One region of the Fictibacillus halophilus genome, then DNA from elsewhere that is predicted to be linked to it. Evidence: predicted binding sites of a transcription regulator. Region 1 holds the regulator's gene; the other holds the start of a gene.
The links. Region 1 encodes Rex, which represses fermentation and respiration genes when NADH is low (regulators of the CRP and FNR family bind a similar motif). Its sites were predicted from a motif close to TTGTGAAATATTTCACAA; they were not measured.
Positions count from the first base shown of each region.

Region 2: qoxA (cytochrome aa3 quinol oxidase subunit II) is a predicted target of Rex. The motif match lies at 1,781-1,798, and genes of this name have one in related genera.

Region 1 covers NZ_JAEACF010000004.1:9,495-12,916, forward strand. The annotation lists gene abc-f (ribosomal protection-like ABC-F family protein) at 1-915, opposite strand, end outside; gene moaC (cyclic pyranopterin monophosphate synthase MoaC) at 1,329-1,832, shown strand; gene I5J82_RS19115 (redox-sensing transcriptional repressor Rex) at 1,878-2,513, shown strand; gene I5J82_RS19120 (twin-arginine translocase TatA/TatE family subunit) at 2,532-2,711, shown strand; gene tatC (twin-arginine translocase subunit TatC) at 2,724-3,422, shown strand, end outside.
Region 2 covers NZ_JAEACF010000002.1:93,194-96,615, reverse strand. The annotation lists gene I5J82_RS17770 (L-cystine transporter) at 115-1,467, shown strand; gene qoxA (cytochrome aa3 quinol oxidase subunit II) at 1,877-2,851, shown strand; gene qoxB (cytochrome aa3 quinol oxidase subunit I) at 2,870-3,422, shown strand, end outside.

The sequences.
Region 1 (3,422 bases):
TAATTCCATCTTCTCTAACTGTTTGCGACGACTCTGTGCACGTTTCGTAGTCGAAGCACGCACGATGTTGCGCTGAATAAAATCTTCTAACTTCGCAACCTGCTCTTGCTGCTTCTCAAACTCTTTCATCTCTTGAGCGAAACGCTCCGCTTTTTGCTCGAGATAGCTAGAATAGTTACCTGTGAAACGGTAAGAACGTTTTCTAGAAACCTCATAAACGGTCGTTACGATCTTATCGAGGAAATACCGGTCATGGGAGACGATCAAAATGCCGCCGGGATAACTCTGCAGATATTGCTCGAGCCACGTGAGCGTTTTGATGTCTAAGTGGTTCGTCGGCTCATCGAGAATGAGTAGATCTGGTTTAGTTAATAGGAGCTTTGCGAGTGCGAGTCTCGTTTTTTGCCCTCCACTTAATGTGTTGATCTTCGTATCGCGATCAAAATCGGCAAACTGAAAACCGTGAAGTACCGTACGAATTTCTGCTTCATACTGATAGCCACCTTCGTCTTTAAATGTTACTTGCAGCGCATCATAGTCTTTTAAGAGACGTTCATACTCCGCTTCATTCGCAATCACTTCTGGATCGCCCATACGCGCTTCCATCTCACGCAGCTTTTTCTCTTTTTTACGAAGGTCTTCAAACACCGAGAGCATCTCGTTCCAAATCGACTCATCGGAGTCCAGCCCCGCATCTTGTGCGAGATAACCAGTTTTCACGTCTTTCGGAATCATGACATGACCAGAATCGTAGGAATACTCACCAGTAATCACGCGTAGCAGCGTAGATTTACCCGCACCGTTCCGCCCAACAAGCGCGATCCGCTCACCTTTTTGAACCTCTAGTTTTATATTCGATAAAATAACGTCCGCGCCAAACGACTTCGTAACGTCCTGAACTTGTAAAATAATCATTGTAATTTCACCTCTATGGAAAACGGGTGGTTTTATTTATTTAATTGACTTGTTTGTTACTTTTGAATAATGCTGAAAAAGTACTTCTTTGATAAGTTGGTTGGAGCGCAAGGCACGAGACTCCTGTGGGACAAGCGGTCAGGTGAGACCCTTAATGGCGCAAAGCGGCAAGGGGCTCACCGCCTGCCCCACGGAAAGCGAAGTGCCTGGAGCGGAGAACAACTACTTACACAAACATGCTTTTATACAATCAGCCCTTAAATAAACAATATAACCCTGTCTAACTAGTAGTTTAGCGTAGTTTGGAGATTCGCGCCAACAAAGGGAATGTTCAACATTTTGCAATAATTACAAGTAAAATCTTAACGACAATAAAAGCGGTTTCGTGTATATTCATCATGAGGAGGGGTTTTATGACAGAGTTTACCCATTTTAACGAAGAAGGCCGTGCGCGCATGGTTGATATTTCGGAAAAAGAAACATCTCACCGAACAGCCGTAGCGGTAAGCGGGGTAACGGTTTCTGAAGAAGTCTTCCTTAAGATCAAAGAAAACGGATTTAAAAAAGGGGACGTTCTAGCCGTCGCACAGATCGCTGGAATCATGGCTGCGAAAAAAACCTCTGACTGGATTCCGATGTGTCACCCGTTATCACTGACTGGCGTTGATCTGTCTTTTTCATGGGATGAATTAGCGGACAGCATGTTTAAATTAAACATCCAAGTTGAAGTGAAAACGAAGGGCAGCACCGGTGTTGAGATGGAGGCGTTAACAGCGGCTTCTGCAGCAGCGTTAACCGTCTATGATATGTGTAAAGCAGCGGATAAGGGAATGGTGATCGGGCCTACATACCTCCATTCGAAAACAGGAGGAAAGAATGGGGACTTTCTACGTTCTTCAAGCCCTGACAAAATATGATACAATAGGAATAGATAAGCTTTCTAAACTTGGAGGGCTCCAAATATGAACCAAGATCAGTTAAAAATACCACACGCAACAGCAAAACGGCTGCCCTTGTATTATCGTTTTTTGAAAAACTTATCATCTTCCGGTAAACAAAGGGTGTCTTCTGCTGAATTAAGCGAAGCTGTGAAAGTAGATTCTGCAACAATCCGCAGAGATTTTTCCTACTTTGGCGCATTAGGCAAAAAAGGTTATGGCTACAATGTTAATTATCTGTTGTCGTTCTTCGCAAAGACGTTGAACCAGGATGAAACAACAACCGTAGCATTAATCGGAGTAGGTAACTTAGGCACGGCCTTCTTACATTACAATTTCACCAAAAATAACAATACCAAAATAGAAGTCGCATTCGATGTAGACCGAGCAAAAATCGGCAGCGAAATTGCCGGAGTTCCGATCTATCACACAGAAGACATCGAGCAAGAACTGAAGAACCGAGGCATCGATGTTGCGATCCTCACCGTTCCAGTAGGAGCCGCTCAATCGATCGCCGATCAACTCGAGCGCGCAGGTGTAACAGGCATCTTAAACTTCACACCCGCCCGATTGACCGTCTCACCCGAGATTCGTGTTCATCACATCGATTTAGCTGTTGAATTGCAATCGCTTGTTTATTTTATGAAAAACTATTCTTAAAACAAGGAGGTAATCGTTATGTTAGGACCAGGAAGTATCGCGGTAATCGGACTTGCAGCTCTTGTTATGTTTGGACCGAAAAAGCTGCCTGAGCTAGGTAAAGCAGCAGGTAAGACGCTTCGCGAGTTCAAAAATGCAACAAAGGGCATGATGGACGAAGAAGATGACAAAAAGGAAAGCGAACAACTGAAGAAGTAAGGATGTTTGTCTATGACCTCTGAAAAAAATATGTCGCTATACGGTCACATTGGCGAATTACGAAAGCGCATCATATGGGCGATTCTAGCCTTCTTCTTATTCTTGATCGCTGGATTTTTCTTAGCCAAGCCCGTAATCGTATATCTGCAAAGTGACCCAATCGCAAAGAACATTCAGATGAACGCTTTTCATCTAACCGATCCACTGAACGTGTACATGACGTTTGCCTTCTTCATCGGCCTCGTCCTATCCGCACCAGTGGTGTTGTACCAACTCTGGGCATTCATCAGCCCGGGGCTCTATGAGAACGAACGAAAAGTAACGCTTATGTACATCCCGATCGCATTCGTGCTCTTCTTAACGGGACTCGCATTCTCGTACTTTATTCTGTTTCCGTTCGTTGTGAGCTTTATGGGAAATGTCGCCGTGGCACTTAGTGTAGAAGGCGAATACGGAATTCAAGAATACTTCTCATTCCTATTCAACATCACACTGCCGTTCGGCCTGTTGTTCCAGTTCCCAGTCTTGATCATGTTTCTGACTCGACTTGGAATCGTAACACCTGATTTCCTTAAGAGCATTCGAAAAGTAGCCTACTTTGGGATTTTAGTAGTAGCGGGATTGATTACACCGCCAGAGCTGCTGTCTCACTTGATGGTTACGTTCCCGCTCTTGCTTTTATATGAGATCAGCATCATCATATCGAAGGCC
Region 2 (3,422 bases), on a different contig from region 1:
TCCTGCTGGTAATCCTTACTTGACAGATGGGTTTAATTGTATTAATTTTACTTTAGTTAACTAAAGGGGGGCTTGTAGGTGACTACTGGTTTAGTTTTATCGAATATAGCAATTATGCTTATACTATTGGGTGTTTTGTATTACATGCAAAAAAAGCACGTCTCATTCTCAAAGCGTGTGTTTACGGGGCTTGGTCTAGGGATTTTGTTTGGACTGGGACTTCAGTACGGATATGGAGCAGACTCTGAGGTTGCTGCTAAGTCGACTGACTGGTTCAATCTAGTCGGCGGCGGTTATGTGACGTTCTTAAAAATGATCGTTGTTCCACTCGTGTTCATTTCAATCCTTTCAGCGTTTACGCGTCTGAACTTAAAAGGAAACATCGGAAAACTTAGTGGATTGATTATCGGAATATTAATAGGTACGACTGCAATTGCTGCGGTTGTCGGAATTGCAACTTCTACTGTTTTTGATCTTGAAGCTGTACAAATCGAGCAAGGGGATGCAGAAACTGCTCGTGGTGAAGAGATGGAAGGTACATTTGCCGAGGTAAAAGATCTGACACTTCCGCAACAGGTTCTTTCATTATTACCAGCTAACCCATTCTTAGATTTTACTGGAGCTCGTCCGACTTCAACGATCGCTGTAGTAATATTTGCTGCATTCCTAGGCGTGGCTTATCTAGGAGTCAAACGTAAGCAAGAAGAGCAGGCAGAGCTTTTTGCTAAGATTGTTGATGCGTTTTATGCGGTAATCATGCGTGTAGTAACGTTGATTCTTCGACTAACTCCTTATGGGGTTCTCGCGTTGATGACCAAAACAGTTGCACTGAGCAATATGGATGCAATCGCGAAACTAGGTAAGTTCGTAATTGCTTCATATGTCGCCTTACTGATCATGTTCGGAATTCACTTATTGCTTTTAACATTTGCAGGTTTAAACCCGATTACTTATATGAAAAAATCTTTCCCTGTACTATCTTTTGCTTTCACTTCACGTACGAGTGCAGGAGCGCTTCCATTAAATATTCGTACGCAAAAGAGCATGGGTGTACCTGACGGAATTGCAAACTTCTCAGGTTCGTTTGGTCTTTCTATCGGGCAAAATGGATGTGCGGGAATCTACCCTGCAATGCTAGCCGTTATGATCGCTCCAACGGTGGGAATCGATCCGTTGTCACCATCATTCTTGTTGACATTGATTGTAGTTGTAGCGCTAAGTTCGTTCGGTGTAGCAGGTGTTGGTGGTGGAGCAACGTTTGCGGCAATACTTGTACTTTCTGCAATGGATCTTCCTATCGCATTAGCAGGTCTATTGATCTCTGTTGAGCCATTAATCGATATGGGTCGTACGGCTGTTAACGTAAGTGGTGCGATGACATCAGGATTGTTAACAAGTAAGGTTCAAAATCAGCTTGATACAAGTGTATACAATGACACTGAAAATCAAGTTGAAGTAAGTGCATAAAAGTTTAAGAAATAGCGATCTTGTCTTAATCAGGCAAGGTCGTTTTTTATTTGTAAAATTTACATAGGCAGGTGTATGTTGGGTGTAAATAGGGTAAAAAGTAAAAACTGAACTTTTAAAAAGCTCAAGATTGTTTTCCATTGAAAGAAGTCTCTTCCAAAAACGTGAACATTCTATGTCAAAACTGTGATAAAGTTGTGAGCTTTATTTGAAGTAATCGTGACATTTGTTGTGGATAGAGTCACATTTATTAGGATTCTGGTACTATGAAAGCAAAGGTTTTTTGTCATTTAAAATTTGCCTATGTTTTACATTGTGATTTAATTCACAATGCTCTATAATCACTCTTGGTTCGTTTTTTATTAGGCAAAAGTAAATGCTTGTAAATAGAGAAAGGAAGGTGGACCTGGTGATGCGACGGTTGAAGCCGTTTTTTACATTCGGGTTATTGATGGCCGTATTTATGCTTAGCGGCTGCAGCGATATGATTGTTTTAGATCCAAAAGGACCTGTAGGAGCAGAACAGAGGGATCTGATCATGTATTCCATCTGGTTTATGTTATTTATCCTACTAGTTGTTTACGCACTTACTGCTTTTATTGTTTATAAATATCGTGATCGCAAAAACCATAAAGGATATGATCCTGATAATGAAGGAAGTCATCTTCTTGAGACGATTTGGTGGATCATTCCTATTATTATCGTTATCGCATTATCGATTCCAACGGTAAAGAGTATCTATTCTCTTGAAGGACCTCCTGAAGAGTCGAAAGATCAAAAGCCGTTGGTGATTCATGCAACGTCTGTAAACTGGAAATGGGTATTCTCCTATCCAGAGCAAGATATTGAAACAGTTAACTATCTTCACATTCCTGAAGATCGACCTGTATTGTTCAAACTGACTTCAGCTGATTCGATGGCATCGTTCTGGGTACCTCAGTTAGGTGGTCAGAAATATGCGATGGCTGGCATGGAGACAGAGCTTTATCTGCAAGCTGACGAGCAAGGGACTTATGAAGGACGTAACTCTAACTTTACAGGAGAAGGATTTACTAACCATACGTTTGATGTGTTGGCTATGTCTGATGCAGAGTTTGATAAGTGGGCGAGTGAAACAAAAGCTGATGCTCCTGAGCTTTCGAAGGGTCAGTATGACAAGCTTATGCTTCCTGGTCACGTGAAACAAATGACTTTCTCTTCTACTCACTTAGATTGGGTAGATCATGCTAAAAACCCTGAATACGCGTTAGATGCTCGCGAACGTTTAGGTTATGAAGAGAAGCTTCCTCACTCCAAAGCAGGTAAGGAAGAAAAGAAGAAGCGTGAAGAAGAGATGAAGAAGCTTGAAGAATCAGAGTCTCATGGGGATTCTCATGCCCATTAACAGAGGAGGCATTTCAATATGAAATGGGATGAATTTTTCGTAACAGGCGACCCGATGATATATGGTGCTGACGTATCCATCGTACTTACGATGGTGGGTATCCTGTTCTATCTTACTAAATATAAAAAATGGAAATGGTTGTGGGACGAATGGCTTACAACGGTTGACCATAAAAAACTCGGTATCATGTATATCGTATCCGCTGTCTTAATGCTGTTCCGCGGTGGGGTAGATGCCCTCTTAATGCGTACACAGCTAGCGGTTCCAGAGGCTAAGTTCCTCGATTCACAGCACTATAACGAAATCTTTACAACACACGGTACAATCATGATCATCTTCATGGCGATGCCGTTCTTGATCGGTTTGATTAACGTCGTTGTTCCCTTACAAATTGGAGCTCGCGACGTAGCTTATCCTTATTTAAACGCAGTTAGTTTCTGGACGTTCTTTATTGGTGCGATGTTGTTCAACATCTCATTCGTTATCGGTGGATCTCCATCAGCAGGTTGGACGAGTTACATGCCACTTGCAAGTAACGAGCTCAGTCCAGGACCTGGACAGAACTATTATC